Regions from separate parts of the Streptomyces sp. NPDC005791 genome, predicted to be linked through region 4. Evidence: riboswitches for the same ligand, from Rfam matches in the RefSeq annotation. Region 4 holds a riboswitch; each other region holds the start of a gene.
What was found. Region 4 has a riboswitch for cobalamin ahead of ACFYSH_RS08450 (energy-coupling factor ABC transporter permease). Riboswitches for the same ligand answer to the same signal wherever they lie in the genome.
Positions count from the first base shown of each region.

Region 1: linked by a shared signal. The riboswitch ahead of ACFYSH_RS13955 (ABC transporter substrate-binding protein) and the one ahead of ACFYSH_RS08450 (energy-coupling factor ABC transporter permease) in region 4 are both predicted to bind cobalamin.
Region 2: linked by a shared signal. The riboswitch ahead of cobN (cobaltochelatase subunit CobN) and the one ahead of ACFYSH_RS08450 (energy-coupling factor ABC transporter permease) in region 4 are both predicted to bind cobalamin.
Region 3: linked by a shared signal. The riboswitch ahead of ACFYSH_RS31640 (cobalamin biosynthesis protein) and the one ahead of ACFYSH_RS08450 (energy-coupling factor ABC transporter permease) in region 4 are both predicted to bind cobalamin.

Region 1 covers NZ_JBIAIP010000006.1:107,209-114,428, forward strand. The annotation lists gene ACFYSH_RS13925 (GNAT family N-acetyltransferase) at 1-540, shown strand, start outside; gene ACFYSH_RS13930 (ABC transporter substrate-binding protein) at 546-1,433, shown strand; gene ACFYSH_RS13935 (type B 50S ribosomal protein L31) at 1,998-2,261, shown strand; gene ACFYSH_RS13940 (carbohydrate kinase) at 2,372-3,319, shown strand; gene ACFYSH_RS13945 (acyl-CoA dehydrogenase) at 3,365-5,215, shown strand; gene ACFYSH_RS13950 (hypothetical protein) at 5,221-5,382, shown strand; cobalamin riboswitch at 5,459-5,646, shown strand; gene ACFYSH_RS13955 (ABC transporter substrate-binding protein) at 5,677-6,744, shown strand; gene ACFYSH_RS13960 (iron chelate uptake ABC transporter family permease subunit) at 6,777-7,220, shown strand, end outside.
Region 2 covers NZ_JBIAIP010000004.1:97,874-105,093, forward strand. The annotation lists gene cobN (cobaltochelatase subunit CobN) at 1-3,568, opposite strand, end outside; cobalamin riboswitch at 3,633-3,774, opposite strand; gene cobG (precorrin-3B synthase) at 4,054-5,361, shown strand; gene ACFYSH_RS09985 (precorrin-8X methylmutase) at 5,415-6,041, shown strand; gene ACFYSH_RS09990 (precorrin-2 C(20)-methyltransferase) at 6,038-7,220, shown strand, end outside.
Region 3 covers NZ_JBIAIP010000024.1:9,696-16,915, reverse strand. The annotation lists gene ACFYSH_RS31665 (hypothetical protein) at 1-121, opposite strand, end outside; gene ACFYSH_RS31660 (alpha/beta hydrolase) at 307-1,446, opposite strand; gene ACFYSH_RS31655 (class II aldolase/adducin family protein) at 1,516-2,175, opposite strand; gene ACFYSH_RS31650 (inorganic phosphate transporter) at 2,435-3,697, shown strand; gene ACFYSH_RS31645 (hypothetical protein) at 3,710-3,934, shown strand; cobalamin riboswitch at 4,114-4,243, shown strand; gene ACFYSH_RS31640 (cobalamin biosynthesis protein) at 4,372-5,316, shown strand; gene ACFYSH_RS31635 (cobyric acid synthase) at 5,313-6,878, shown strand; gene ACFYSH_RS31630 (putative cobaltochelatase) at 6,875-7,220, shown strand, end outside.
Region 4 covers NZ_JBIAIP010000003.1:291,736-298,955, forward strand. The annotation lists partial or broken gene ACFYSH_RS08430 (hypothetical protein) at 1-313, shown strand, start outside; gene ACFYSH_RS08435 (ATP-binding cassette domain-containing protein) at 318-1,184, opposite strand; gene cbiQ (cobalt ECF transporter T component CbiQ) at 1,181-1,930, opposite strand; gene ACFYSH_RS08445 (energy-coupling factor ABC transporter substrate-binding protein) at 1,937-2,293, opposite strand; gene ACFYSH_RS08450 (energy-coupling factor ABC transporter permease) at 2,290-3,000, opposite strand; cobalamin riboswitch at 3,030-3,214, opposite strand; gene ACFYSH_RS08455 (class I SAM-dependent methyltransferase) at 3,883-4,638, opposite strand; gene ACFYSH_RS08460 (aminotransferase class V-fold PLP-dependent enzyme) at 4,715-5,920, opposite strand; gene ACFYSH_RS08465 (pyridoxal-phosphate dependent enzyme) at 5,926-7,220, opposite strand, start outside.

The DNA.
Region 1 (7,220 bases), on a different contig from region 4:
CACCTCGAACCCGAGCTCACCTTCGTCCTGGACGACGGTTGCGGCCGCGCGGTCGGCTACGTCCTGGGGACCGCGGACACCCGGCGGTTCGTGGGCGCCTTCCGCGAGATCTGGCTCCCCCGGGTGGCGGACCGCTTCCCCGAGTCCGAGGGAGAGGCCCGGACGCCCGCCGAGGCGATGACGGCGCTCCTGTACCGCCCGGAGCGGATGATCCTTCCGGAGCTGGACGGGCACCCCGCGCACCTGCACATCGACCTGCTGCCGCCGTGGCAGCGCAGGGGCCACGGCAGGCAACTGATGCGGGCGTTCCTGGACGCGCTGCGGAAGAAAGGCGTCCCGGCCGTGCACCTGTCCATGCTGACGGCGAACACCCCGGCCAGAGCCTTCTACGACCGGCTCGGATTCCAGGTCCTCGACGTATCCGACCCCGGGCCGCTCACCTATCTGGGGCGCTCCACGGAGGGTGTCGAACCGATGGGCTGGGCAGGTAGTGGTTGGCGAGCCCGGAAGAGGGCCGAGGCCGCAGGTGCGGAGGGGTGAGAGGTATGACGGAGCAGGAGCAGGGTGCGTGGAGTTTCACGGACGACCGGGGACAACTGGTGGTGGCGGACGGCAGGCCGTCCCGGGTCCTCGCGTACGTCCAGGCGGGAGCGACGCTGTGGGACTACGGGATACAGCCGGAGGGGATATTCGGCTCGGGACACGACGGGGCGGAGCCCGACCGGGCGAAGACCGGCACGCTCCCGCTGGACGCCGTGGACTACCGGGGCGCGGGTGACGACCTGGACGTGGACACGCTGTTACGCGGCAGGCCCGACCTGGTCGTCGCGGTCACCTACGGCCACGGCCAGCTCTACGGACTGGACCCGGACACCGCGAAGCACCTGGAGGAGCGCGTCCCGGTCGTCGTGATCGACGTCGGCCAGGCACGCACCCTCGACCGGGTCGCCGAGCGGTTCGCCCAGCTCGCCCGGGCGCTCGGAGGCGCTCCGGTCCCGGCCGCCGCGGATGAACTGCGAGCCGCCCGTGCGCGGCTCCACGCCGCCACCCGTGCCACTCCCGGAGGGCCCAAGGTGCTGGCCCTCTCGCCGGCGAGTCAGGAACAGGCGTATGCCGGCCGCCCCCAGATGTGGCCCGAGCTGCGCGTCCTGGCCGAGCTGGGGGTCGACCTCGTGTCCCCGCCCGCGGGGGCCGGGGTCAACTGGGCCACCCTGCGATGGGCGGACGTGGCGGCGCTGGAGCCCCGCGTCGTGCTGGCGGACACCCGGTCCAACGCGGTTCCGCTCGACGAGATCGCCGCCCCCGCCTGGGAGGCGGCCGGGCGCGCCGCGCGCATCGTGCCGTGGAACCCGGAACCCCTGTGCAGCCCGCAGGCCCGTGCGCGCTTCCTCGCGCTCGTCGCTGACGCGGTGGAGGGGGTGACGGGCGACTGAGCAGGATCACCGGAAACATGTCCGCGAGAACTGTTCGGAGCGGTGCCGGCGCCCTCCCGGCTGCCGCCGTGGACAGCGACGCCACACATAGCGCACGTGGCCCCGGGCGCGATCCGGCGGCACAGAAGGCGCTCACCGACCGCTGCGCCTGAGGCCGCTCGGCCTGCTGCGGCTAACGGCCCCGCCACCGCGGGCGAACCGCCGGTCAGGACGGGGGAGTCGTCGGCCTCGACCGGCGAGCACCCGCAGGTGCTCGCCGCGTACGCCTCCGTCGCCGAGGCGGAGCACCGCGACGGACGCGAGCGCCGCCGGCAGGCCGTGCACTACGTCACCTCGCCGGGCGACGCGGCCGTGCCCCGCCGGCTGCCCGGAGCCGTCGCGCCGTGGGCGGCAGCGCTGCTGTGGTCCGCCGCTGAGCCGCCGCCCCGCCGACCGGTGCCGCCACCGTTGACGTCGACGGCTGACCCCTGCTCCGTACGGACGTCCCGGATCGCGCGTGGGCGCGCCCTTGGAAAGGCTGGCCTGAAGCCGGGAACCGAGATCCCCGTTCTCCCAGGAGCAGACATGCAACAGGACAAGCACCCGTCGTACCGTCCCGTGGTCTTCCGTGACCGTTCCGCCGGGTACGCCTTTCTGACCCGCTCCACCGCGTCGAGCGAGCAGACGATCGACTGGGACGACGGCAACAGCTATCCCGTCATCGACGTGGAGATCTCCGCCGAGAGCCACCCGTTCTTCACCGGCAGGGCGCGGGTCGTCGACACCGAGGGCCAGGTCGCCAAGTTCGAACGGCGCTACGGCGACGAAGGGCGCGGCGAAGCCTCCTGAGCCCCGGGGCACCACGGTTCCCCGGGCACGGGCAGAATCGGCGGCAGTGTGCCTCGTCACCGTCGCGCCCCCGGGGCGCGACCGCCCGCGTCCTCCAGGAGCCCCTGCCCATGCCCGACAGCCCCGACCTGCTGGTCATCGGTGAATGCGTCGCCGACATCGTCCGGCTGCCGGGCACGCCGGACCGCATCCATCCCGGCGGCAGCCCCGCGAACGTCGCGTACGGCCTGGCCCGCCTCGGCCGGAGCACGACCTTGGTCACCCAACTCGGCCCGGACCCCGGCGGGCGGCTTGTCCGGGACCACCTGGCCTCGGCCGGGGTGCGGATCCTCGACGACGGGAGCGGTGCGCCCACCCCGGCCGCCACGGTGGACCTCGACGACCAGGGCCGGGCCGCTTACACCTTCGAGATCACCTGGGCGCTGGGCCCGGTGCAGCTCCGGGAGCCGCCCCAGCATGTCCACACCGGATCGGTCGCCACGGCCCTGGAGCCCGGCGCGGACACCGTTTTGCACCTCGTCCGGTCGCTCCGGGGTGCGGCGACCATCAGTTACGACCCCAACGTGCGGCCCGCGCTGATGGGAGAGCACGCCCCTGCCGTGGACCGGGCGGAGCGCTGCGTGGAGCTGAGCGACATCGTCAAGGCCAGCGACGAGGACCTGCGCTGGCTGTATCCGGACGAGGCCCCGGAGGAGGCCGCCGAACGGTGGCTGGGTTCCGGACCGGCTGTCGTCCTGGTCACCAGGGGCGCCGGTGGGGCGACGGCGTTCCTGCCGGGCGTGACGGTGAGCATCGGCGCACCGCCCGTACGGGTCGTGGACACGGTGGGCGCGGGCGATGCGTTCATGTCGGGCGCCCTGCACGCCCTGGCCTCGCACGGACTGCTCGGAGCAGCAGGCCGCGCACGTCTGCGCACCCTGGACGCCGCCGTCCTGGACGACGTGCTGCGCCACGCCGTGGCCTCGGCCGCGGTGACCGTCGCACGGGCCGGCGCGCTGCCTCCCGACGGGCACGAGCTCGCAGCGGCTCTGACCAGCATGCCCGTCCCGGAGCGGTAGGGCGGCCAGGGTGTCCTCGCCCGTACCGCGGTCGTTGATTTCGTTATGACCGTGACCCTTACCACCAACCCTCCCCCGTCCACCACCGATCTGCTGACCGGCGTCCTCCTCGGCCCGGAATTCCGCCGCGAGCACGGATTCTGGCAGCGGCTGATCAGCACAGAACCGTTCCGCCGCCCCGCCGGCGGAACGCCCGAGGAGCGACTGGAGCTCGCCTACGACCGGTTGCGGATCCTCAACCTCTCCCTCGACAGCGGGGCACGCCTCGCCGCCGACTCCCGGGCGCTGGCCGCTCTGCACGCCTGGCTCGGCCCGGTGGACCCCGCGCTGACCACCGTGGCGGGCATCCACTACAACCTCTTCCTCGGCAGCCTCCTCGACCACGCGTGCGCGGACCGTCGCGATCTGTCCGACTATCTGACGATGCGGCGCATCGGTACCTTCCTCTGTACGGAGGTGGCACACGGCAACAACGCCTCGGCCATGGAGACCACCGCGACCTACGACCGTGAGAGGAACGGCTTCGTCCTGCACACCCCGAACGCGGGCGCCCAGAAGTTCATGCCCAACACCAGCCCGGCGGGCGGAGCCAAGTCCGGGCTGGTCGCCGCTCGTCTGGTGGCCGACGGATCCGACCACGGGGTACGTCTCTTCCTGGTGCCGCTCACCGACGACGAGGAGACACTGCCGGGCGTCCGCGTGCGGCGTCTCCCGGCCCGGATGGGAAGTCCGGTGGACCACTGCCTGACCTCGTTCGACCGGCTCTTCGTGGCGCGGGACGCCCTGCTGGAACGCGGCGACGAGAGCGAGGTCCCCGGGGAGTTCAGGACCGGCCCGGGGGACAGGCGGCGGCGCTTTCTGACCTCGATCGGACGGGTCGTCCCCGGCCGCGTGTCCATGAGCGCCTGTGCGGCGGGCTCGGCCCGCGCGACCCTCGCCGTCGCCGTGCGCTACGGCGGTCACCGGCTGATCTCCGGGACGCGGGGCGCGCCGCCCCTGCCCGTCAACGCGCACCGGACCCACCACGGGCCGCTCGCCTCCGCCATGGCCACGGTCTTCGCCATGAGCCTCCTCCACCGCCGGGCCCAGCAGCGGTGGGAAGCCTGCACGGGCGAGGACGGCCGGAGGGACGCCGGCAGACTCGTCGACGTCGCCAAGGCGTGGATCACCTGGCGGGCTCGTGACGTCATCGTCGAGAGCCGCGAACGCTGCGGCGCGCAGGCCCTGCTGGAGAACAACGGCATGACCGAACTCGTCACAGGGGTGGAGGGGGCCATCACCGCGGAGGGCGACAACATCGCCCTGTACGCCAAGGCCGCGGCGGAGATGCTCTTCGCCGCCGAGCCCCGTCAGGACGAGGCCCCGGGCCGGGGCCCGAGCCCCGGTGACCTGGCCGACCCGCGCTTCCTGGGCCGGCTCCTCACCGCGCTCCAGGACATCTGGTTCGCCCGGGCGAGGGAGCGCGCGCAGCGGGCGCCCGACGCCGACCTCCTCGAGCGGTGGAACGCGGCCTCGGGCCCCGCCCTGCGCGGGGTCGAGGCATACGCGTACCAGGAGGCCGCCGCAGCCTACGCGGAGGCCCGCGCGGCGCTGCCCGAGGGGGACGCCAAGGACCGGCTGGGAGAACTGGAGCGGCTGTTCGCCGTCGAATGGGTGGCCCGCAACAGCGGTGACCTGCTGGCCGCAGGCCTCCTGAGCGGCGATCAGGTCGAAGCCCTGCCGGAGACCGCCGAGCAGCTGATCGCGGCCGTCGCAGCGCACTCCCCGCAACTGGCCGAATCCTTCGCCCTGCCCGAGGCCCTGCTCGCCGACTGGCCCATCGCCGGACCCGGTTACGCGAACGCGTACGACGATCCCCGCGGCCCCTGGAACACGGGCCCGGCGGACGCCCGATGAGCGCCGTGACCAGGGGACAGACCCTGTACGGCCGCCTGGGGGAGAGCCTGGAGATCCTGGTCCTGCGCGGCGTTCTGCTGGCCTACTGGGGCGCGGTGTCCGTGCTCGCCCGCCGGAGCGCGAAGCCGTGGACGCAAGGCGGCGAATCGGTTCACCCCAAGGGCTGACCCGCCCGAAGGCCGGTACGGAGGGGGCCCGCGCGCCGTACCGGCCGTCGGCCCCCGAGGCCCGCGCCGCGCCGCGTGATAACTTGCAGAAGCCAGTCACACTCCACGTGGAGTCAGGGAATCCGGTGCGAATCCGGAGCTGACGCGCAGCGGTGAGGGGGACGGGCGGGGCCACTGCCACTGGGACACCCTCGGGTGTACCGGGAAGGCGCTCCGTCCGGACGAACCCGAGTCCGAAGACCTGCTGGCACCCGCTTCCGTTCCGGAGGCGGAACACCGTAACGGGCTTCGCGCATGAGCCCAGAGACGCCGAGGGACTCCGTGCCGCCCATAGCCAGCACCGTACGCCGAACCACCCTGCTCCTCGCGGGACTCGTCCTGCTGACCGCCTGCGGCGGCAGCGGATCGACCACAGCCGCGAAGAGCGGGGGCGGCGCCGGTCAACCGGTGACGCTGAAGAACTGCGGGCGCACCGTGACCGTCGAGGCTGCCCCGCGGCACGCGGTCTCCCTCGACCAGGGGTCGACGGAGATCCTGTTCTCCCTGGGCCTGGCGGACCGGATCGCCGGCACCTCCACCTGGACCGACCCCGTGATGAAGGGCCTGGAGAAGGCCGACGCGAAGGTTCCCCGCATCGCGCAGAACCGTCCCTCCTCGGAGAAGGTCCTCGACCAGGAACCCGACTTCGTCAGCGCCTCCTTCGAATCGACCCTGGGCAAGGGCGGTGTGGCTCCCCGCGAGCAGTTCGAGGACCTCGGTGTGCCGACCTACGTCTCGCCGTCCGACTGCACGGCCAAGGACAACAGCGGCAGCGGCGACGGCTCCCGTACGAAGCGTCTGACCATGGACAGCGTCTACACCGAAGTGCGCGAGCTGGCCCGGGTGTTCGGCGTCCCCGAGCGGGGCGACGCTCTCGTCGCCCGCCTCGAGGCCCGTATCGGCAAGGCGACCGAGGGCATGGACGCCTCCGGCACCACGATGCTCTACTGGTTCGCCAACGCCGAGGCCCCCTACCTCGCCGGCTGCTGCGGAGCCCCCGGCATCATCACCGAGGAACTCGGCGCGGAGAACGTCTTCGACGACACCCACGAGGAATGGCCCCAGATCAACTGGGAGACCGTCGCCGACCGCAACCCCGACGTGCTGGTCATCGGCGACCTGACCCGTAAGTCGCAGACGGCCGAGAGCGCCGCCAAGAAGATCGAGTTCCTGGAGTCCAACCCCGCCACCAAGAACATGGACGCCGTCCGGCACAAGCGGTATGTCCTGCTCAGCGGCCAGGCGATGAACCCGTCCATCCGGACCGTGGAGGGCGTGGAGCAGGTCGCCGCGGGTCTGCGTTCGTTCGGGCTCGCGGGGTGACGAAGACCGGACACGCTCTGCACGCTCCGGACATGAGCCTGGAGCAGCCACCCGCGGCCGGTGCGGCCGCAGGAGCCCGGCTGCTGCGCGACGGTGTCCTGTGGGGCGCCGGGTTCGCCCTGCTGCTCCTGTCCGTCGCGGTCGCCGTCACGATCGGGCCCGCCCGTATCTCCGTCCCCGACGTCTGGTCCGCGGTGGCCTCCCACCTCGGCCTCACCGAGGCAGGCCTGACCCCCATACGCGACGGCATCATCTGGAACCTGCGCATGCCCCGCACCCTGCTGGCCGCGGTGTGCGGGGCCGGACTCGCGGTGTGCGGCACCGTGATGCAGTCGCTGCTGCGCAACCCGCTCGCCGACCCGTTCGTCCTCGGTGTCTCCTCCGGGGCGTCCACCGGCGCGGTGGTCGTCGTCGTCCTGGGCGTCGGCGGGGGAGCGGTGTCGATCTCGGGCGGCGCCTTCGTCGGGGCCCTCTGC
Region 2 (7,220 bases), on a different contig from region 4:
CCAGGAAGACCTGGCGCAGCGCTTCGAGCACCGCCGGGTCGGGCTTCGCCCACATACCCCGGGACTCGGCCTCCAGGAGGCGCTCGGCGATGCCGTGCAGCGCCCAGGGGTTCGCCTGCTGGAGGAACGCGCGGTTCGTCGGGTCCAGGACGTACGCCTCGGTCAGCTTGTCGTACATCCAGTCCGCGACCACGCCCGTCGTCGCGTCGTACCCGAAGAGGTAGTCGACCGTCGCCGCCAGCTCGAAGGCGCCCTTGTAACCGTGGCGGCGCATCGCCTCGATCCACTTCGGGTTGACCACCCGGGCGCGGAAGACCCGGGACGTCTCCTCGACCAGGGTGCGGGTGCGGACCGTCTCGGGCCGGGTCGAGTCGCCGATGTACGCCTCGGGGGCGGTGCCCTTCAGCGCGCGTACGGTCGCGACCATGCCGCCGTGGTACTGGAAGTAGTCGTCCGAGTCCGCGATGTCGTGCTCACGGGTGTCGGTGTTCTTCGCCGCCACCGCGATCCGCTTGTACGCCGTCTCCATCTCGTCCCGGGCCGGACGCCCGTCCAGCTCACGGCCGTAGGCGTAGCCGCCCCACACCGTGTACACCTCGGCGAGGTCGGCGTCCGTACGCCAGTCGCGGGAGTCGATCAGCTGGAGCAGACCGGCACCGTACGTCCCCGGCCGGGAGCCGAAGATGCGGGTGGTGGCACGCCGCTCGTCGCCGTGCTCGGCCAGGTCGGCCTGGGTGTGGGCGCGTACGAAGTTCCGCTCGGCGGGCTCGTCGAGGGAGGCGGCCAGGCGGACGGCGTCGTCGAGCAGGCCGATGGTGTGCGGGAACGCGTCGCGGAAGAAGCCGGAGATCCGCAGCGTGACGTCGATGCGGGGGCGCCCCAGCTCCTCGTACGGGATCGGCTCCAGGCCGGTGACCCGGCGCGAGGCGTCGTCCCAGACGGGGCGTACGCCGAGCAGCGCGAACGCCTCCGCGATGTCGTCCCCCGCGGTGCGCATGGCGCTCGTGCCCCACAGGGACAGGCCGACCGAGGTGGGCCAGTCGCCGTTGTCCGCGCGGTAGCGCTCCAGGAGCGAGTCGGCGAGGGCCTGGCCGGTCTCCCAGGCGAGGCGGGAGGGGACCGCCTTCGGGTCGACGGAGTAGAAGTTGCGGCCGGTCGGCAGGACGTTGACCAGGCCGCGCAGCGGGGAACCTGACGGACCGGCGGGGACGAAGCCGCCGTTCAGCGCGTGGACCGCGTGGTCCAGCTCGTCGGTCGTCGCGGCGAGGCGGGGCACGACCTCCCGGGCGGCGAAGTCGAGGATGTCGGCGACGGCCTGCGGGCGTCCCGCGGCCACACCGGCGACGGCGGCGGGGTCCCAGTCCGCGTCGTCCATCGCCTGGACGAGCGCACGGGCCTGCTCCTCGGTCTCGTCGGCGGCGGTGCGGGTCGCCGCCGACTCGTCGAGGCCGAGCGCCTCGCGCAGGCCGGGCAGCGACGCCGTACCGCCCCAGATCTGGCGGGCGCGCAGGACGGCGAGGACCAGGTTGACGCGGTCCTTCCCGGCCGGGGCGCTGCCGAGGACGTGCAGGCCGTCGCGAATCTGGACGTCCTTGATCTCACAGAGCCAGCCGTCGAGATGCATGATGAACTCGTCGAAGCCCTCGTCCTCCGGCCGGTCCTCCAGGCCCAGGTCGTGGTCGAGCTTCGCGGCCTGGATGAGGGTCCAGATCTGGGCGCGGACGGCCGGGAGCTTGGCCGGGTCCATCGCCGCGATCTGGGCGTGCTCGTCGAGGAGCTGTTCGAGGCGGGCGATGTCGCCGTAGCTGTCGGCGCGCGCCATCGGCGGGACGAGGTGGTCCACGAGGGTGGCGTGCACGCGGCGCTTGGCCTGGGTGCCCTCGCCCGGGTCGTTGACCAGGAACGGGTAGACCAGCGGCAGATCGCCCAGCGCGGCGTCGGGGCCGCAGGCGGCGGACAGGCCGGCGTTCTTGCCGGGCAGCCACTCCAGGTTGCCGTGCTTGCCCAGGTGGATCATCGCGTCGGCGCCGAAGCCGTTGTCGTCGGCGGACGCGGCGATCCAGCGGTAGGCGGCCAGGTAGTGGTGCGAGGGCGGCAGATCGGGGTCGTGGTAGATCGCGATCGGGTTCTCGCCGAAGCCGCGCGGCGGCTGGATGAGGATCAGCAGGTTCCCGCGACGAAGGGCGGCGAGCACGATGTCGCCCTCCGGGTTGCGGGACCGGTCGAGGAACATCTCGCCGGGCGCCGGGCCCCAGTGCTGCTCGACGGCCTCGCGCAACTCGGCGGGGAGCGTGGCGAACCAGCGGCGGTAGTCGGCGGCGGGGATGCGGACCGGGTTGCGGGCCAGCTGCTCCTCGGTCAGCCACTCCTGGTCGTGACCGCCGGCCTCGATCAGCGCGTAGATCAACTCGTCACCGTCGCCGGAGACCAGGCCCGGGATGTCCTCCTCAGGCCCGAAGTCGTAGCCCTCGGCACGGAGCCTGCGCAGCAGGGCGACGGCGCTGGCGGGGGTGTCGAGACCGACGGCGTTCCCGATGCGGGAGTGCTTGGTCGGATACGCGGACAGGACGAGCGCGATCCGCTTCTCGGCGGCCGGGATGTGGCGGAGCCGCGCATGGCGCACGGCGATCCCGGCGACCCGGGCGGCGCGCTCGGCGTCGGCGACGTACGCGGGCAGACCGTCCTCGTCGATCTCCTTGAAGGAGAACGGGACGGTGATCAGACGGCCGTCGAACTCGGGGACGGCGATCTGGGTGGCCGCGTCCAGCGGGGAGACACCCTCGTCGTTCTCCTCCCAGGCCGCGCGCGGGCTGGTGAGGCAGAGCGCCTGGAGGACGGGTACGTCGAGGCCGGTGAGGGCGCCCGCGTCCCATGACTCGTCGTCGCCGCCGGCCGAGGCGGTGGCGGGCTTGGTGCCGCCCGCGGCGAGGACGGTGGTCACGATGGCGTCCGCGGCGCGGAGTTCGTCGATGAGCTCGGGCTCGGGGGTGCGCAGCGAGGCGACGTACAGCGGGAGGGGGCGTGCGCCCGCGTCCTCGACGGCGGTGCAGAGCGCCTCGACGAACGCGGTGTTCCCGCTCATGTGGTGGGCGCGGTAGTAGAGCACCGCGACCGTCGGTCCTGTGACGTCCCGGGCGGTCCGCTCCAGCGGACCCCACGCGGGGGCCGGGGCGGGCGGCTCGAAGCCGTGGCCGGTGAGCAGCACGGTGTCGGAGAGGAAGCGGGCCAGCTGTTCCAGGTTGGCGGGGCCGCCGTGCGCGAGGTAGGCGTGCGCCTCCGCCGCGATGCCGATGGGCACCGTGGAGGCGGCCATCAGCTGGGCGTCGGGGGCCTGTTCACCGGTGAGGACGACGACGGGCCGACCGGTGGCGAGAACCTGGTCGAGCCCCTCCTGCCAGGCGCGGACACCACCGAGGAGACGCACGACGACGAGATCCGTGCCCTCCAGGAGCTGCGGCAGGTCCTCGGCGGAGAGCCGGGACGGGTTCGCGTAGCGGAAGCCGACCGGGCCGCCGGAGGCACGGGCGCTGAGCAGGTCGGTGTCGGACGTCGACAGGAGCAGGATCATGCGGCGTCAGTCCTTCCCCGGGGTGTCCACGCCCCGGGCGGTGTCGGATGGGGGTCCTGGGCGGAACCGGGACCTCGGGGACGGGAGTTCCTGACTCGCACGGCCGGACGGCCGGGCTCACAGTGGCGGGACCGCGCCGGAATCTCACCGGGCTTCCTCCCATGTCGCCGTATGGCGATGGCGGACCCAACGGACCGCCGCTAGTGCCGCATCAGCCAAGGTTCGCCCCGTCGCGACGCCCGGCACGCACTCTCGCCGCACCGGCCGAAAGCCCGAGTACATCCAGTACAAGGGCTTCCGGCCGGCACACCGACAGCACGCACCTGACGCCGCTCCTTGACGGGCAAACCCTGACTGACGCGGCACTAGGCATAGTAGGCGGCGGGTGGGGGGTCCTGACCAGACGGCCCCCGTCCTGACCGGGGCGGCGGTGGGTGTCCCGTAGGTCACAGTGACCGTCGGGGTGTGCCACGGTCACGGTCGGTATGCTCGCCGCCATGTCCGCCTCCTCCCTTCCGTCCCGGTCTCCGGGCGACGCGTGTGCCCGGAGCAGCGGTGACGCCTGCCCCGGCGCACTGCGGCTGCACCGGGCGGACGACGGTGCGCTGGCGCGGATACGCATACCCGGCGGGGTGTTGACGCCCCACCAGGCAGCGGCGCTGGGGCAGGCGGCCGAGCGCTTCGGTGACGGTGAGCTGCATCTCACCTCCCGTGGGAACGTGCAGCTGCGCGGGCTCGCCCCCGACTGCGGTGCGGAGCTGGCCGGATTGCTGAGCCGGGCCGGGTTGCTGCCCTCCGAAGCGCATGAGCGCGTACGCAACGTGGTCGCGTCCCCGCTCTCCGGGCTGGACGGTCTCGGGTCCACAGACCTCAGACCGTGGCTGACCGAGCTGGACCGGCTCCTCTGCGGAAACGACCGGACCACAGCACTCTCCGGACGCTTTCTGTTCGCACTCGACGACGGCCGGGGAGACGTGGACGCCATCGGCGCCGACCTCACACTCCTGGGCCGCGCCGACGGATACGCGCTGCTGCGCGTCGGGGACGGTGACGCCGCTCTCCGCGTCCCCTCCTGCGACGGCCCCCGCGCCGCGATCGTCGCCGCCGAGGCCTTCCTGGACGCGGCCCGGGACACCGGTGCCTGGCGGGTGCGGGACCTGCCGCACGACGCGACGGCCGCGCTGCGCGACAACGTCGTACGACGGCTCCGGCAGGCCGGGATCGCCGGCGCACCTGAGTCCCGTCCCCGCCCTCCCGGCACCACGGCCCCGGAGCCCGGCCGCGTCCCGGACAACGGCCGGGAGGCCGCGCTGTCCGTCGGCGTACCGCTGGGGCGGCTGGACCCGGCGCAGTGGCGGTTGCTGGCCCGCGGCGGCGAACTCCGGCTCACGCCCTGGCGCGGAGCCGTGGTCACCGGCATCGCACCTCACCTCGCGGACGGCCTGCTGGGGGAGTTCTCCGAGGCCGGTCTGATCACCGGGCCCGACTCCCCGTGGGCCGGTGTCGGGGCCTGCATCGGACGGCCCGGCTGTGCGAAGTCGCTGGCCGACGTACGGGCCGAGGCGGGGGCCGCCGTCGGCCCTGCCGGACGGCTCCCTGTGTACTGGTCCGGATGCGAACGCCGCTGCGGCCACCCCCACGGGGAGTGGATCGACGTGGTCGCCACCTCCGGAGGAGGACACCGGATCTCCCATGTGCGGGGAGGCCTGAGCACCGAGGCGGCAACGGTCCGGGACGACGACCCGGTCGTGCTCGCCGCGACCGTGGCGGCCGCCCGGGGCGCGCGCGTCTGAGCACCACGCACCACCCCCTGTCCGACCGGTTCGATGAAGAAAGCGACAGCACTGTGCACCAGTACGAGAAGGACGGACCGGCGATCTACCGCCAGTCCTTCGCCACCATCCGCGCGGAGGCGGATCTGGCAGGGCTGCCCGCCGATGTGAGCCAGGTCGCCGTCCGCATGATCCACGCCTGCGGCATGGTCGACCTCGTACGCGATCTCGCCTTCTCACCGAACGTGGTGGCCGATGCCCGCGCGGCCCTGCGCTCCGGTGCACCGATCCTGTGTGACGTGGCCATGGTCGCCAGCGGTGTCACCCGCAAGCGGCTGCCCGCGGACAACGAGGTCATCTGCACGCTGTCCGACCCCACCGTCCCCGCGTTGGCCGCGAAGCTCGGCACCACCCGCAGCGCCGCCGCCCTCGAGCTGTGGCGGGACCGGATGGAGGGCGCGGTCGTCGCCGTCGGCAACGCGCCCACCGCGCTCTTCAGGCTGCTGGAGATGATCGAGGAGGGCGCCCCGCGCCCCGCCGCCGTCATCGGTGTGCCCGTCGGTTTCATCGGGGCCGCCGAGTCCAAGGAAGCCCTGGCCGTCCACCCGTCCGGGCTGGAACACCTCGTCGTGCGGGGCCGCCGCGGCGGCAGCGCCATCGCGGCCGCCGCCCTCAACGCCATCGCCAGCGAAGAGGAGTGAGCGTGCCCGAGCAGCAGCACACCGGCACCACAGGGCGGCTGTACGGGGTCGGGCTCGGCCCCGGAGACCCGGATCTGATGACCGTACGCGCCGTGCAGATCATCGGCGAGGCCGATGTCGTCGCCTACCACTCCGCCCGGCACGGCCGCTCCATCGCCCGCTCGATCGCGGCGCGGTACATCCGCCCCGACCACGTCGAGGAGGCCCTGGTCTACCCCGTCACGACGGAGACCACGGACCACCCGGGCGGCTACCGGGGAGCGCTGGACGAGTTCTACGAGGAGGCCGCCGCCCGGCTCGCGGTGCACCTGGACGCCGGGCGCACCGTCGCCGTGCTGGCCGAGGGCGACCCGCTCTTCTACGGCTCGTACCAGCACATGCACAAGCGTCTCGCGGACCGTTACGCCACCGAGGTCATCCCCGGTGTCACCTCGGTCAGCGCCGCCGCCGCCCGGCTCGGCACCCCGCTCGTCGAGGCCGAGGAGGTGCTGACGATCCTTCCGGGCACCCTGCCGGAGGAGGAGCTGACGGCGCGTCTGGCCTCCACCGACTCCGCCGTGGTGATGAAACTGGGCCGCACCTTCCCCGCCGTGCGCCGCGCCTTCGAGGCGTCCGGGCGGCTGCCCGAGGCGCGGTACGTCGAGCGCGCCACCATGGCGGGGGAGCGGACCGGCGACCTGGCGGACATCGACGCGGACTCCGTGCCGTACTTCGCCGTGGCCGTGCTCCCCAGCCGGATCGACGCACCCCGCCCCTCCCCGGCAGCGGGCCGGGACACCGGTGAGGTCGTCGTGGTCGGCACGGGGCCGGCCGGACCGCTGTGGCTGACGCCCGAGACGCGCGGGGCGCTGGCCGCCGCCGACGACCTGGTCGGATACACGACCTACCTGGACCGGGTGCCGGTGCGGCCGGGCCAGCTGCGGCACGGCTCCGACAACAAGGTCGAGTCGGAGCGCGCCGAATTCGCGCTCGACCTCGCACGCCGTGGCCGTCGCGTGGCCGTGGTGTCCGGAGGTGACCCCGGGGTCTTCGCGATGGCGACGGCCGTGCTGGAAGTGGCCTCGCAGGACGCGTACACGGACATCGCCGTGCGGGTGCTGCCCGGGGTGACCGCGGCGAACGCGGCCGCCGCACGGGCGGGCGCGCCGCTGGGCCATGACTACGCCACCATCTCCCTCT
Region 3 (7,220 bases), on a different contig from region 4:
CCGCCCAGTGGGCGATCCGCACGGCGTCGGCCAGTACGGCCCTGGCCTGCCGTGCCAGTTCCGCCGGTGGCGGTGTGCCCTCGGGTGGGCGGGGGGCCGGCCTGGTGCGCCGGGTCGTCACGGCCTTACGGGCGGTCGCCTGGGGTCGTGGGCGGACAAGTCGCAGCCTGGAGTCGCGCGGGGTACGGGACGTCACGAGGAGCAGTCTTGCCTCTGACGGGCCGAAAGCCCAAACGGAAGCGGTGTCACCGGGGTTCGAGAGGCGCCGGCGCCGGGGCACCAACCGGGCGGTTCCGTCCCATCAGCTCACATCAGGGGCGTGAGGAAGCGACGGAGCACCTCTTCGTAGCCGGCCGGGTCGGCATTCCACATCGCCGCATGCGGAGCCTGCGGCACGGAGTGCAGAGCCACCAGGTCGGGGCGGCGTGCGGCGAGTTCGCGCGACGGCTGCCAGGGGGCCAGGGCGTCGTCGGGGCCGTGGACGATCAGCGTGGGGACGTGCAGGGCCGTCGGCACCGAGGTGTCCAGGAGCGGTGCGCCGTGCAGCCCGGTCTGCCCCTGGGCCGCCCGGACGGCGAGCGGCAGCAGCGCGGAGGGCACGCCCCGGGCCGAGGCGAGCGCGCGCAGGGTGGTCTTCCAGTCCAGGACCGGCGAGTCGAGGACGAGGCCGCGGACGCGGTCACGGAGAGCGGAGTTGACGGCCGTGTGCAGCGCCATGGAGGCGCCCGACGACCATCCGAGGAGGATGACCTTCTCGGCGCCGTAGCGCACGGCGTAGCGGATGGCCGCGTCGAGGTCACGCCATTCGGACTCGCCGAGGTGGGAGAGGCCGTCCGGGGAGCGCGGGGCGCCCGCGTCCCCCCGGTAGGCCAGGTCGAGCACGGGGAACTGCTGGGCGTGGAGGAAACCCATCACGTTCATGGGGTGGTCCCGGGTGGCACCGAGGCCGTGCGCGGTGATCACCCAGGTGTCGCGGGCGCCGGGTACGAACCAGGCGGGCAGTGCGCCGAGTTCGCCGGGGACCTCGACCTCCTTGTAGGCGAGGCCGAGGGCGGTGAGGGGGTCGCCTCGGTGGAGCTCCGGGGTGAGGCGGACCCTGGCGCCCGGCTTCAGGCTGCCGAGGGTCACGCGTTCCAGCCGGCGTACGACGGTGTCGGGGGAGACGAGGGAATGGCCGGGCACCTGGTCGATCACCGGGCCGACCACCGCGTGGACGCCGCGGCCGGTCAGTCCGTACGTGCCGGGGCGTAGCGCGGTGAAGGACCGGGTCAGGGTGATCTGCCCGGCCGCCGTGGCGTGCACGGTGAGCCGGCGGTCCGCCGGGAACGGGCGGGGCGAGGGCGCCCCGAGGGCGGCGTCGCTGGCGTAGCGGCCGGCGGCGACCGCTGCCGCGCCGACGCCGAGGATCGAGGTGACGGCCACTGCCGCCGCTGTTGCCGGGCGCACCGCTCCAGTGTCCCGGCAGCCGGCGCCGACGGCCAGTGGGCGTCGGCCGGACGGTGCGGCGTGCCGGGCTCAGCCGGGCTGGCCGTACCCCTCCAGGGCGTCCTGGACGTCGCGCAGCTGAGCCGGTGTGAGGAGGCTCGGCCGGTGGCCGGGCACGGAGCTCGCGGTAAGCCAGAGCCTGCACATCCATTCGAGCTGGGCGGTGCGGTCGTAGGCCTCGTCGAGGGTGGCCCCGTACGCCACGGTGCCGTGGTTCCGCAGCAGGCAGGCGGTGCGGTCGCGCAGGGCGGCCAGCATGGCGTCGGCGAGCTCCCGTGTCCCGTAGCGCGCGTAGGCGGCGGTGCGGACGGGGCCGCCGAGCATGGCGGCGGCGTAATGGACGAGCGGCAGCTCGGTGACGAGGGTGGAGACGGCCGTGGCGTGCACGGCGTGGGTGTGGACGACGGCCGCCGCGTCGGTCTCGCGGTAGACGGCCAGGTGGAGCGGGAGTTCGCTGGTCGGGACGAGGTCACCGAGGACCTGACGCCCCTCGATGTCGACGCCGACCGCGTCCCTGGGGCCGAGCCGGTCGTAGGGCACCCCGCTGGGGGTGACCAGGACGATGTCGCCGACCCGGGCCGAGACGTTGCCCGAGGTGCCGACGACCAGGCCGTCCGCCGCCGTCCTTCGGGCCGTCTCGACGACCCCGCCCCAGGCCCGTCCGATCGCCTCCGTGCTCACGTCACTCATGCGGGGGATCTTAGGGGGCATGTGAGGGGACGTGACTGATGTCTCTCCAGGGGGACACATCGGACATCCGGGCGGAGGGCGTGCGACGGCCGGGGCCTGTCCCCGCAACGGAACAGAGGTCTCCGGTCATGCGGCACGCACACAAACGGAACCCACGTACGCGCTTGGGGTCACCGTGCCGCCCTGCTCAGTTCATCTTCCGTTCACCCTGGTTGCTTACGTTCCACGTGCCAATGACGTCGAACGATTGCCTGGGTAAATGGAACACATCACGCTGCTGCTCGCGATTGTGGTCGTGACAGCTCTCGTGTTCGATTTCACGAACGGTTTCCACGACACCGCCAACGCGATGGCCACCACCATCTCGACCGGCGCGCTCAAGCCCAAGACAGCGGTGGCCATGTCCGCCGTTCTCAACCTCGTCGGCGCGTTCCTGTCGGTGGAGGTCGCCAGGACGATCTCCGGCGGGATCGTCAATGAGGACGGCCTCAGAACCGAGGTCATCTTCGCCGCGCTCGTCGGCGCCATCCTGTGGAACCTGCTGACCTGGCTGGTCGGCCTGCCCTCCAGTTCCTCCCACGCACTCTTCGGCGGCCTCATCGGCGCCGCGGTCATGTCGGCCGGCTGGTCCTCCATCAACGGCGGCACCGTCGTCACGAAGGTCCTGCTGCCCGCGATCGCCGCGCCCGTCGTCGCCGGTATCGCCGCGCTGCTGGCGACGAAGCTGACGTACCGCCTGAACCGGAAGATCACGGATCCGGCCCAGCTGAAGTCGACCGCCAAGGGGTACCGCGCCGGTCAGATCGCCTCCGCCGGTCTCGTCTCGCTCGCCCACGGCACCAACGACGCGCAGAAGACCATGGGCATCATCACCCTGGCGCTGGTCACCGGTGGTGTCCTCGCCCCCGGCTCCAACCCGCCGGTCTGGGTCATCGCCTCCGCCGGTATCGCCATCGCGCTGGGCACCTACCTCGGCGGCTGGCGCATCATCCGCACCATGGGCAGCGGCCTCACCGACCTGCGTCCGCCGCAGGGCTTCGCGGCCCAGACGAGCGCCGCCACGGTCATCCTGGCCTCCTCGCACCTCGGCTTCTCCCTCTCCACCACGCAGTCCTGCTCCGGTGCCGTCATGGGCGCGGGCCTCGGACGCAAGGGAGGCGTGGTCCGCTGGTCCACCGCCACCCGGATGTTCATCGCCTGGGGGCTGACACTGCCTGCCGCCGGCCTGGTCGCCGCGGGTGCCGAGTTCCTGACCAAGCAGGGCCCCTGGGGCGTCGCCGTGGTCGCCGTCCTGCTCGTCGCGGGCTCCGGCGCCATCTGGATGCTGTCGCGCCGCAAGCCGGTCGACCACACCAACGTCAACGCGACCGGGGACGAGCCCGTGGGCGTCGTCACGACCGCCATCGCGGCCGTCAGCCCGCCGCCCGTCGGCGTGGCCGCCACCGAGCTCAAGACCACCATCCACGCTCCGGCCGCGACGGCCGAGACCCCGGCCGATCCGGCCCGGCCGGCCACGGTGTAAGGACAGATCCGTATGAACATCGACTGGGCAGCTCTCGCCTCCGTCTTCGGCGTCAGCCTCGTGATCACCGTCGCACTGGTGGGCCTCTTCACCCTCGGCATCACCGGCCTGGCCAGGCAGACGCCGACGGCGCAGGGCGGCGGCGGGGCCGGCGTCCTCGCGCGCACCGGCGCCTACGCCTGCTTCGGGCTGTGCCTGGCGGCGGTCGCGTACGGCATCTATCTGATCGTCGCCTGACCTCCACGCGGGGCAGTCACCGGCCGGACACACCACGGGTGTGTCCGGCCGGCGTGCGTCTGAGCACACCGAACCGGTTCCGCAGCCTCGCAGGTCAGCGGCAGGTTGACGGGCGTTCGCGGCGCATGGTGGACTGCCGTAGCCATTGAGGCCGGCCCAGCCGGCCTTACGGCGACAGGAGAGGAAGCCGGTGCGAATCCGGCGCGGTCCCGCCACTGTCACCGGGGAGCAGCCTCCACACGGAAGTCACGGCCCGCCACCGCGGGCTGGAAGGCCGGAGGACCTGCGGATCCGGAAGCCAGGAGACTCTCGTCGCCGGTCACGTCGAACCAGGGCGCGGACCCTGAGTGAGGACATACGCCATGCCTGGCTGCCCTGCGTCGGTCACCACACCACCCGTCGTGATGGTCCTTCGAGGCGCGACGGCCGGCTGAGCGGTGAGAGCCGACCGCATCTTCGCGTACGGCGCCGCAGCCGGCCTGATCGGCGACCTGCTGCTGGGTGATCCCCGGCGGGGTCACCCCGTCGCCGCCTTCGGGCGCGCCGCGGCGGGTGCCGAGAGCCGTCTGTGGCGCGATCACCGCGGCTGGGGCGCCCTGCACACGCTCGTCTGCGCCGGGGGTGCCACGGGCGCCGCCGCGCTGGCCGCCCGTGCCGTGCGGAACCGTCCCGCAGCCGCCGTGGCGCTGACCGCCGCCGCCACCTGGTCCGTCGTCGGGGGCACCTCGCTGGGCCGCGAGGCGCGCGCCGTCGGCGGGGCGCTGGCCGCCGGGGACATCGAAGCGGCCCGGGAGCGGCTGCCGCATCTGTGCGGCCGTGATCCGCAGGCACTGGACGGACAGCAGATCGCCCGCGCGGTGGTGGAGTCCGTCGCCGAGAACACCTCGGACGCCGTCGTGGGCGCACTGGTGTGGGGCGCGCTCGGCGGGGTGCCCGGGCTCGTCGCCTTCCGGGCCGTCAACACCCTCGACGCCATGGTCGGCCACAAGTCGCCCCGCTACCGGCGTTACGGCTGGGCATCGGCCCGGCTCGACGACGTCGCCGGCTGGCCCGGAGCCCGGCTCACCGCCGTGCTCGCCGTGGCCGCCGGAGGGCGTCCGCGCGCGGCCGTCCGGGCCTGGCGGGCCGACGCGGGCCGGCATCCCAGCCCCAACGCGGGCCCGGTGGAGGCCTCGTTCGCGGGCGCGCTCGGCGTACGGCTCGGCGGCACCCTCGCGTACGGCGGGCGGGTCGAGCACCGGCCGGTCCTCAACGGCGAGGCGGGCCGGGACGTGCGGGTCACGGACGTCGAACGGGCGGTGCGGCTGTCGCGCCGGGTGAGTGTGCTGGCCCTCGCCGTGTGTGCGGCGGGACGGCTGGCCATGGGACGGAGAGACGGATGAGCGGCGGGCTGCTGGTCGCGGGAACCACGTCGGACGCGGGCAAGAGTGTCGTCACGGCCGGGATCTGCCGGTGGCTGGTGCGCCAGGGGGTGAAGGTCGCACCGTTCAAGGCGCAGAACATGTCGCTGAACTCGTTCGTCACCCGGGAGGGCGCGGAGATCGGCCGGGCCCAGGCGATGCAGGCGCAGGCCGCCCGGGTGGAACCGTCGGCGCTGATGAACCCGGTGCTGCTCAAGCCCGGTGGTGACCGGTCGAGCCAGGTCGTCCTGATGGGGAAGCCGGTCGGCGAGATGAGTGCGCGCGGCTACCACGGAGGGCGCCAGGAGGCGCTGCTGGGGACGGTCGTGGACTGTCTGGAGCAGCTCCGGGGCACGTACGACGCCGTGATCTGCGAGGGCGCGGGCAGTCCGGCCGAGATCAATCTGCGGCGTACGGACATCGTCAACATGGGCATCGCCCGGGCCGCGCGCTTTCCCGTGCTGGTGGTCGGGGACATCGACCGGGGCGGTGTGTTCGCCTCGTTCTTCGGCACGACGGCGCTGCTGAGCCCCGAGGACCAGTCCCTGGTCGCCGGGTACCTCGTCAACAAGTTCCGTGGTGACGTGTCGTTGCTGGAGCCCGGTCTCGACATGCTCCTCGGGCTCACGGGCCGGCGTACGTACGGGGTGCTGCCGTACGCCCACGGTCTGGGCATCGACGAGGAGGACGGACTGCGGGTGTCGATGCGCGGCGCCGTACGGGAATCGGTCGTGGCGCCGCCGCACGGTGCGGACGTGCTGCGCGTCGCGGTGTGCGCCGTCCCGCTGATGTCGAACTTCACCGATGTGGACGCCCTGGCGGCCGAGCCGGGTGTCGTGGTGCGGTTCGTGGACCGGGCGGAGGAGCTCGCCGACGCGGACCTCGTGGTCGTGCCCGGGACGCGGGGCACCGTGAAGGCGCTGGCGTGGCTGCGCGAGCGGGGGCTGGCCGACGCGCTGCGACGGCGGGCCGCCGAGGGGCGGCCGGTGCTGGGGATCTGCGGCGGGTTCCAGGTCCTGGGGGAGCGCATCGAGGACGACGTGGAGTCGCGGGCAGGTCTGGTCGACGGGCTCGGGCTGCTGCCGGTGCGGGTCCGCTTCGGCCGGGAGAAGGTCTTGGCCCGGCCCGTCGGGACGGCGCTCGGGGAGCCGGTGGAGGGGTACGAGATCCACCACGGGGTCGCCGAGGTGGCCGGCGGCGAGCCGTTCCTGGACGGGTGCCGGGTGGGTTCGGTCTGGGGGACGCACTGGCACGGGTCGCTGGAGAGCGACGCGTTCCGGCGGGCGTTCCTCGGCGAGGTCGCGCGGGCCGCGGGGCGGCGGTTCGTCCCGGCACCGGACACGAGTTTCGGTGCGCTGCGGGAGGAGCAGCTGGACCGGCTGGGGGATCTGATCGAGGAGCACGCCGACACGGACGCGCTGTGGCGGCTGATCGAGGCGGGGGCGCCGGAGGGGCTGCCGTTCGTGCCGCCGGGGGCCCCGGCGGCGGGGGCCGGGGCGGAACGTGTCGGCCCGCAAGCGCACATCACCGAGGAGGCACTGTGAGTACGCCGTATCCCTTCACCGCCATCGTGGGGCAGGACGATCTGCGGCTCGGGCTCCTGCTCAACGCCGTGAGTCCGGCCGTCGGCGGGGTTCTCGTACGCGGGGAGAAGGGCACCGCCAAGTCCACCGCCGTGCGGGCGCTCGCCGCCCTGATGCCCGAGGTCGCGGTCGTGGCGGGGTGCCGTTTCTCGTGCGACCCCGGTGCGCCCGATCCGGCGTGTCCCGACGGCCCCCATGAGACGGGTACGGGCGTGTCGCGTCCGGCGCGGACCGTGGAGCTTCCGGTCGGCGCGTCGGAGGACCGGCTGGTCGGCGCTCTCGACATCGAGCGGGCGCTCTCGG
Region 4 (7,220 bases):
GCGGTGGTACCGAGTTCCGGACCCCGCTCGCCGCGGCCGTCAAGCTGCTGGAGGAGGAGTTCAACTCCGAGGGGCGCCGGCGCGCGGCGACATCGTGATGATCACCGAGGGGGAGTGCGACGTCAGCGATCAGTGGATGCGCAGCTGGAACGACGCCAAGCACACGCTGGGCTTCAGCTCCTTCGGCGTGGGCATCGGCGCCCCCCAGGCCTCCGGGCCCGGCTCGGTCCTGGACGCCCTGTGCGACAGCCTCCGCGGGATCGAGGACCTGACCGACGTCCACGCTGCCGGCGACCTCTTCCGGCTGATCTGACCTCTCACGAGCGGCCGGGGACCTGCCCCTTGCCGACGGCCGGCGGGATGAGGCCCGCGAGTTGCTCGGGAGTACGGGGACCAGGCGCCGTGGCGTCCAGCAGGCCGTGTTCGCGCAGCAGTCGGGCGGTCGCGATGCCCCACGGGAGCCGCAGCCCCGCTGCCCCCAGGAGATCCGTCCGGGCCAGCATCGCGGGCGCCGGCCCGGCGTGGAGACCGGAGGGGGTGAGAAGAGCGGCGTCGTCGGCCCAGCGCAGGGCGAGGTCGACGTCGTGGGTGGCCATCATGACGGTGGTGCCGCTCTCGCGCAGGGTACCGAGCGTGGCGAGCAGCCGCTCCTGGCCGTCCGGGTCGAGCCCGGCGGTCGGCTCGTCGAGGATCAGCACGCGGGGCCTCATCGCGACCGCGCCCGCGATGGCGGTCCTCTTACGCTGCCCGTACGAGAGCAGGTGGGTGGGCCGGTCCGCCAGAGCGGTGATGTCGAGGGCGTCGAGCGCCTCGTCCACCCGGGCCCGCACCTCGGCGTCGGAGAGCCCGAGGTTCAGCGGTCCGAACGACACGTCCTGGGAGACGGACGCGGCGAACAACTGGTCGTCCGGGTCCTGCACCACCAGTTGGACCGTCGTGCGCAGCCGGGTCAGCCCTTTGCGGTCGTACGTGACCGGGCGGCCCAGAGCCGTCAGCTGCCCGACGCGCGGACGCAGCCCGCCGCTGAGGAGCCGCATCAGCGTCGTCTTCCCACTGCCGTTCCGGCCGAGCAGGGCGAGCGCACGTCCTTCGTACGCCTCGAAGTCGAGGCCGTTGAGTACGGCAGGACCGTCCTCGTACGCGAAGGACGCGTCCCGCAGTGCGAGCAGCACGGATTCGCTCATGACACAAGCCTTTCCAGCACGAAGGTCAGGGCGGTGAGGGCCGCGAGCAGTGTGACGCTCACGGCCATGAACCGGACGGAGACGCGGGCCGCGGGCACCAGGACACGCAGGGTTCCGTCGTAGCCCCGCCCGGCAAGCCCTGTCTGGAGCCGTGCCGCGCGTTCGAAGGCCCTGATGAACGCGGTGGCTCCGAGTCCGGCGAAGGACCGCCAGGCGGCCGCCCGGGTGGTGTGTCCGAGCCGGGCCGCCTGGGCCTCCCGCACACGGCGTACGGAGTCGAGGAGCAGGAAGCTCATGCGGTAGGTCACCAGGGCGACGTCCACCACCGGAGCGGGCACCCCTGCCTCGACCAGGCGGGGCAGCAGATCGGACATGGGGGTGGTGAAGGCGAACAGCAGGACCCCGAGCGACGCCGCCGAGGTGCGAAGCAGCAGCTCCCCGGCACGGGCCGGCCCGCCGTCGGCCAGGGTCACGAGTCCTTCCGGCCCGCCGACCTGCACGAGAAGCGTGGCCGCCCCGGTGACACAGAAACCCAGAGGAACCCGGTAGGCCCGCCAGAGTCGGCGGGCGGGCACACCGGCCGGCCCCAGCAGCACGGCGACAGCCGTGAGAAGGATCAGTGCGGCTCCGGGCCAGGGCGGCAGCGAGATCGCCAGAGCCGTGAGTCCCAGACCCAGTACGGCCTTGTCCAGGGGATGGCGGCGGCGCCAGCGACTGCTGTGCGCCGCCGCGTCGATCGGCAGCACGCGCGCTCAGTTCCCCCGGCCCGCGGGCTCCCCGGCGCCGCCGCTGTCCCGCTGCGCGGTCGCGCGCAGCTCGCCCTGACGACGCCCGCGTCGCAGGCCGAAGTAGTAGGCGAGGACACCCGCGCCCAGGGCGGCCTGGAGGGCGAACAGCGCCGACTCGATCTCGCCGGAGGGCGGTTCGTACAACGGGGAGAACCAGGGCTCGTATGCGGGATCGATCTCGGTGATCGCCGTCTCGGCCTGGGCGTCGGCGCCCGCGAACGGTTCCTTCTCGTCGTCGCCGAGGCCGAGGGCCAAGGGCAGGACGGCCAGCGCGGCCACGACGAGCAGCAGAAGAGCGTTTATCTTCGTGTTCCTGTTCATCGCGCCACCGCCTCGGTCTCGGCCGTCCTGGTCCGGTCCCGCTTGCCGGCGAGGAACACGCCGAGCCGGGTCAGATCTCCCTTGCTGGACTGCACGAGGAGCCGCATGACCAGAACGGTCAGGAGCCCTTCGCTCACCGCGAGCGGGATCTGGGTGACCGCGAAGATGGAGCCGAACTTGCCGAGCGCGCCCACGAACCCGCTGCTCGGGTCCGGGAAGGCCAGCGCCAGTTGCACGCTCGTGACGCAGTAGGTCGACAGGTCGGCGACGAACGCGCCGAAGAACACCGCCACCATCAGCGCCGCGCCGTACCTGCGCAGCAGCTTGTAGACCGCGTACCCCACCCAGGGCCCGGCCACCGCCATCGAGAAGACGTTGGCCCCCAGCGTGGTCAGACCGCCGTGGGCGAGCAGGAGCGCCTGGAACAGCAGAGTGATGGTGCCCAGGACCGCCATGATCGGCGGGCGGAACAGGATGGCCCCCAGGCCCGTGCCGGTGGGGTGCGAACAACTCCCCGTCACGGAAGGGATCTTCAAAGCGGAAAGTACGAAGGTGAAGGCTCCGGAGGCACCCAGGAGCAGCGTGCTCTCAGGATTCTCCCTGACTTCACGCGTCAGTGACCGGACTCCGTGGACGACGAACGGCGCGGACGCGACACCCCAGGCGATCGCGTGCGCCGGAGGCAGAAAACCCTCGGCTATGTGCATGGCTCAGCAGACCCTCTCCAGCACCTCGTGGATGGTTGAAGTGCCTTGGCCGGTCTCCTGGCTTACGGGTACCACCGCCCGAACTCCGCCTTCCCGGGTCACAAGGACCCAGTGGCTGCCCGCGAGGGCCGGAGCCGGACTTCCCGATCACAGTGGCGAGGGCCGCACCGGCATCACACCGGATTTCCCGTTCACCAAGGCGTGGAGACAGTAGTGCCGGGCGAGGCGCGAAGACAAGCTCACGAGCCGGAACCGGCCGACCTCGGTGGGCCGCGGACGTAGGCCGAGCGGTGCGCCCGCCGGGCGTAACGACCGTCCCGGGGCAGCAGGTTCACGCAATGGCCCTGTTCTGTGAGGCGTCCTCCTTCCAGGACCACGATCAGGTCGGCGGTGTGGATCGTCGCCAGTCCGTGCGCGATACCAGCGGGATGCGGCCCCGGGCCGTTCGGACCATGTGTCCTGGGTCAGTGCCTCGGAGTGCGGATCGGCGTAGGCGGTGGCCTCGTCCGGGACGAGGACGGGGACGAGGACGGGGACGAGGACGGGGGCGGGGGCGGGGGCGTCGGCGAGCAAGGCCCACGGACAGGTGTCGGGCCTCGCCATCGGACAAGGTGACGTCCGTGCCGCCTCGGTGGCGTACCCGTCGGGCAGGGCCGTGATCCGGTCGTGGATGCGGGCGGCCCACCGTCGGCTCGCGGCTCTCCCGGTCCTGCACCGCCGGCTCCCGGCGCGGGCGGCGGGACCTGCCCTTCACTGGTTCGCCGCCGGACGGGCCGCCGAGTTCAGCCTTCGCCGGGCAGGACGTCGCTCCCCATCTCAGGTACGCCCAGAGGTGACGGTTGCCCGTGAGGGCCGGGGCGGCGTCGCCCCGGCCCTCACGGCCTACTGCCGGATGGCGACGAGCACGTAGCTGTTGCCCACCTGCCAGACCGGGCTGGCATGGCCGAAGCCCGCTTCGGCCAGCAGTTCGACGTGCCGGCCGAGCGTGACGGCGCAGTCGGCGTGGACGAAGCCCGGCTTACGGCGCTCGGCGCACAGCTGCGTCAGCTCAGGATCGCTCTCGACGGCGGACCACCACGCCTCCCAGTCCTCGTGATCGAAGGCGTGCCGGCGTTCGGCCCGGCGGACCCCGACGAACTCGGCGATCTCGGCGAACCCGGCCCCGTCCTGCGACAGGTGGTCCGCGTTGATCAGTACCCCGCCGGGCCGTAGCAGCGCGGTCAGCTCCGTGTACGTGTTCCGCAGCACCCCTTCGGGGAGGTAGTGGAGCGCGGTGGTGGACACGACCGCGTCGACCGGCTCCTGGAGATCGAGGGCGCTCGTCCAGCCCTCTTCGCCGATCACGGCCTCGACGTACCGGGCGGCGTCCGGATGACGGGCGCGGGCCAGTGCCAGCAGCAGCGGGTCCATGTCGACGGCCACGATCTCGGCCTGCGGCAGGCGCTCGATCAGCCGCGCGGGCAGCGAACCGGGTCCACAGCCCAGATCCAGCACCCGTGGGGTCGCGTGACCGGCCGTCACGTGTTCCACCACATCCGCGACCACGGTGAAGCGTTCTTCCCGGTCGATCGCGTACCGCTGCTGCTGCTGTTCCCAGCGGTCCACCCACAGCTGGGCCGTCGACATGCTCACGCTCATCTTGCTGTACCACCTCTACGCACTCGGTTCCGCTACGTGACCCCGAATCTACAGGTGAAAACGATTGTCATCGGCACTAGGTCAGCTCGGTGAGCACCTCCAGCAACCGGTCTACCTCGTGCCGGCTGTTGTAGGCATGCAGACTGACCCGTACGGAGCTGCGGTTCTCACCGGCCGGGCCCTGGCAGAGGCCGTCCGCCCGCACCATGAACCCGTGACTGAAGAGGATGAATCCGAGGTCGGCCGCATCGATGTCCCGGTGCCTGAAGGTCACGATGCCGTGTCGCTGCTGCACCGAGGATTCCTCCGCCAGACTCAGTTGGCACCCCACCACTTCATACGGCGTCAGCGTGCGCAGCCCGTCCGTCAGCCGGGCGGTCAGCTCCGCGGTCCACCGTGCGATCCGCGCCGGCCCGGCCCGGTCGAGCCAGTCCAGGGCGGCGCTCAGGCTGACGATGCCCACGGTGTTCGGTGTGCCGCTCCAGCCGCGCGGCGTGAAGGGGGCCCCGCGCACGCCACGGGACCAGACCGCTCCGGAGCCGGGCAGCGCCAGTGCCTTGTGCCCGGAGAAGACGGCGAAGTCGACGTCCAGTGCCTTCATGGAGACAGGCAGATGGCCGACGCTCTGGGCAGCGTCCATACAGATCACCGGATCGGGTCCCACCGCCCGGCGGATCCGGTGCACGTTCATGTCTCCGCCGTAGACGTGGTGGACGTGGGTCACCGCCACGAAGCGCGTGCGGGAGGAGACGAGTTCGGCGAGCGCCTCCGTGTCGTAGTCACCGGACGAGGCCTGGTAGGGCATCTCACGGGCCGTGACACGAGTGCCCTGGCGGGCCAGCGACTCGACCGTCTCCAGCCAGGGCGACACGTTCGCCTCGTGATCCGCGAAGGGGACGATGATCTCGTCCCCGTCCCGGAGTTCACGGACCAGCCAGTCCAGGGCCACCAGGCGCAGCCCCTCCGTGGTCCCACTGACGAAGTGCACCGCCGAGGTGTCCGGATCCGGATCGTCGAGGAAGGCCTTGACCCGCGCCCTGGTCTCCTCGATCAGGCTCGTCGTCCTGTTGGCCCACGGGTAGGTACCGCGCCCCGCGTTCGCGTTGGAGGTCGTCAGGTACTCCTGGACCGCGTCCAGGACCGCCTGCGGCTTCTGCGCGGTCGCGGCGCTGTCCAGATAGGCCAGACCGGGTTGACCGGCCACGATCGGGAACTGCGCGCGGAGGGCGGTGTTCCAGGCGGTCAGGTCCTCCTCATCCACGTCGGTCGCATCGCCCGGCACGCGGGTCACTCCCGCACCAACGGTGCGCCGGCATCGCGCCAGGCGATGATGCCCCCGGCGAGGCTGCGCACATCCGGATGGCCCATGCGGGTCAGGAGCGCCGCGTACTGCAGGGACCTCTCACCGACGGGGCACGCCAGGAGCACCGGCTGGGACTTGCTGAACGGCAGCCCGCCGCGGACGAGATCGTCGAACAGTTCGTCGACGATGTTGATCGACCCCTCGATGTGCAGGGCCGCATAGGCGTACGAGCTGCGCATGTCCACGACCAGGGGCTTCTCCGCCGCCATCCATTTCTGTGCCTCGGCGACCTCTACGACGGCCGTTCCTTCCAGCTCCTCGGAAGACACGGACGCAGCCGAGTTGTTCCGCGGCCGCTGGCCCAGGAGTTCAGGGCGGCGTTTTCTGATGTAACTCAGATAGCTCTCGACGCGGTCGCACACGATGAAGACGGCTGTCGCGGGTTCGGTGAGTTGCGGACCGATGTCCCGAAGGTGCCGGACCGCTCCGAAGTAGGCCGCTCCGCCGGTCGGTCCGGCCAGGATCCCGCACCGCCGGACAAGCGTCAGCATTCCGTCGATCGCCTCGGAGGAGGTGACCTTCTCGAGGGTGTCGTAGGTGGCCGGGTCGAAGATGCCGACTTCCTGCACCTCGTCGATGTTCCTGATCCCCGGTATGAAGTCCGACTTGTCCGCGACGAGCCCCACCACTCCGACCTTCGGGTTCCGTTCCCGTAACGCCCGCGCCACTCCGGTGGACGACCCGGCGGTGCCGACACCCGAGATGAACCAGTCCGGCGCCCGGCCGTCGAGGTCCGCCACGATCTCGGGCCCGGTGCCGGATTCATGGGCCTCCGGGTTACGCGCGTTGTAGTACTGATCGGTGTGGAGGTGGGTGCTCCCCGGTTCGTTGAGGCTGCGGTGGAACAGGGTCAGGGGGTCCTCCGAGTTGGTGGGATCAAGGCACTCGGTCTGCCCCGGCAGCTCCTCGATCTCGGCACCCAGTAACAGGAGCATCTCCTTTATCTCCGGTATCTTCATCCGGTTGGTGACACTCTTGAATCCGATCCCGTGCATCCCGGCTATGGCGGCAAGTGCCTTGGCCGTGTTCCCGCTGGACAACTCGACGATCTGGCTACCCTGTTCGACTGCCGAGGTAAGGCCGGGCCGGACCATGTTCCACGCTGCCCGGTCCTTCAGTGAACCGAAGGGATTACAGAACTCGAGCTTCGCGTAGAGGTCGACGTTCTGCAGGCCGTGGACGTGAGGGTCGATACGCACCAAGGGTGTGTTGCCGACTG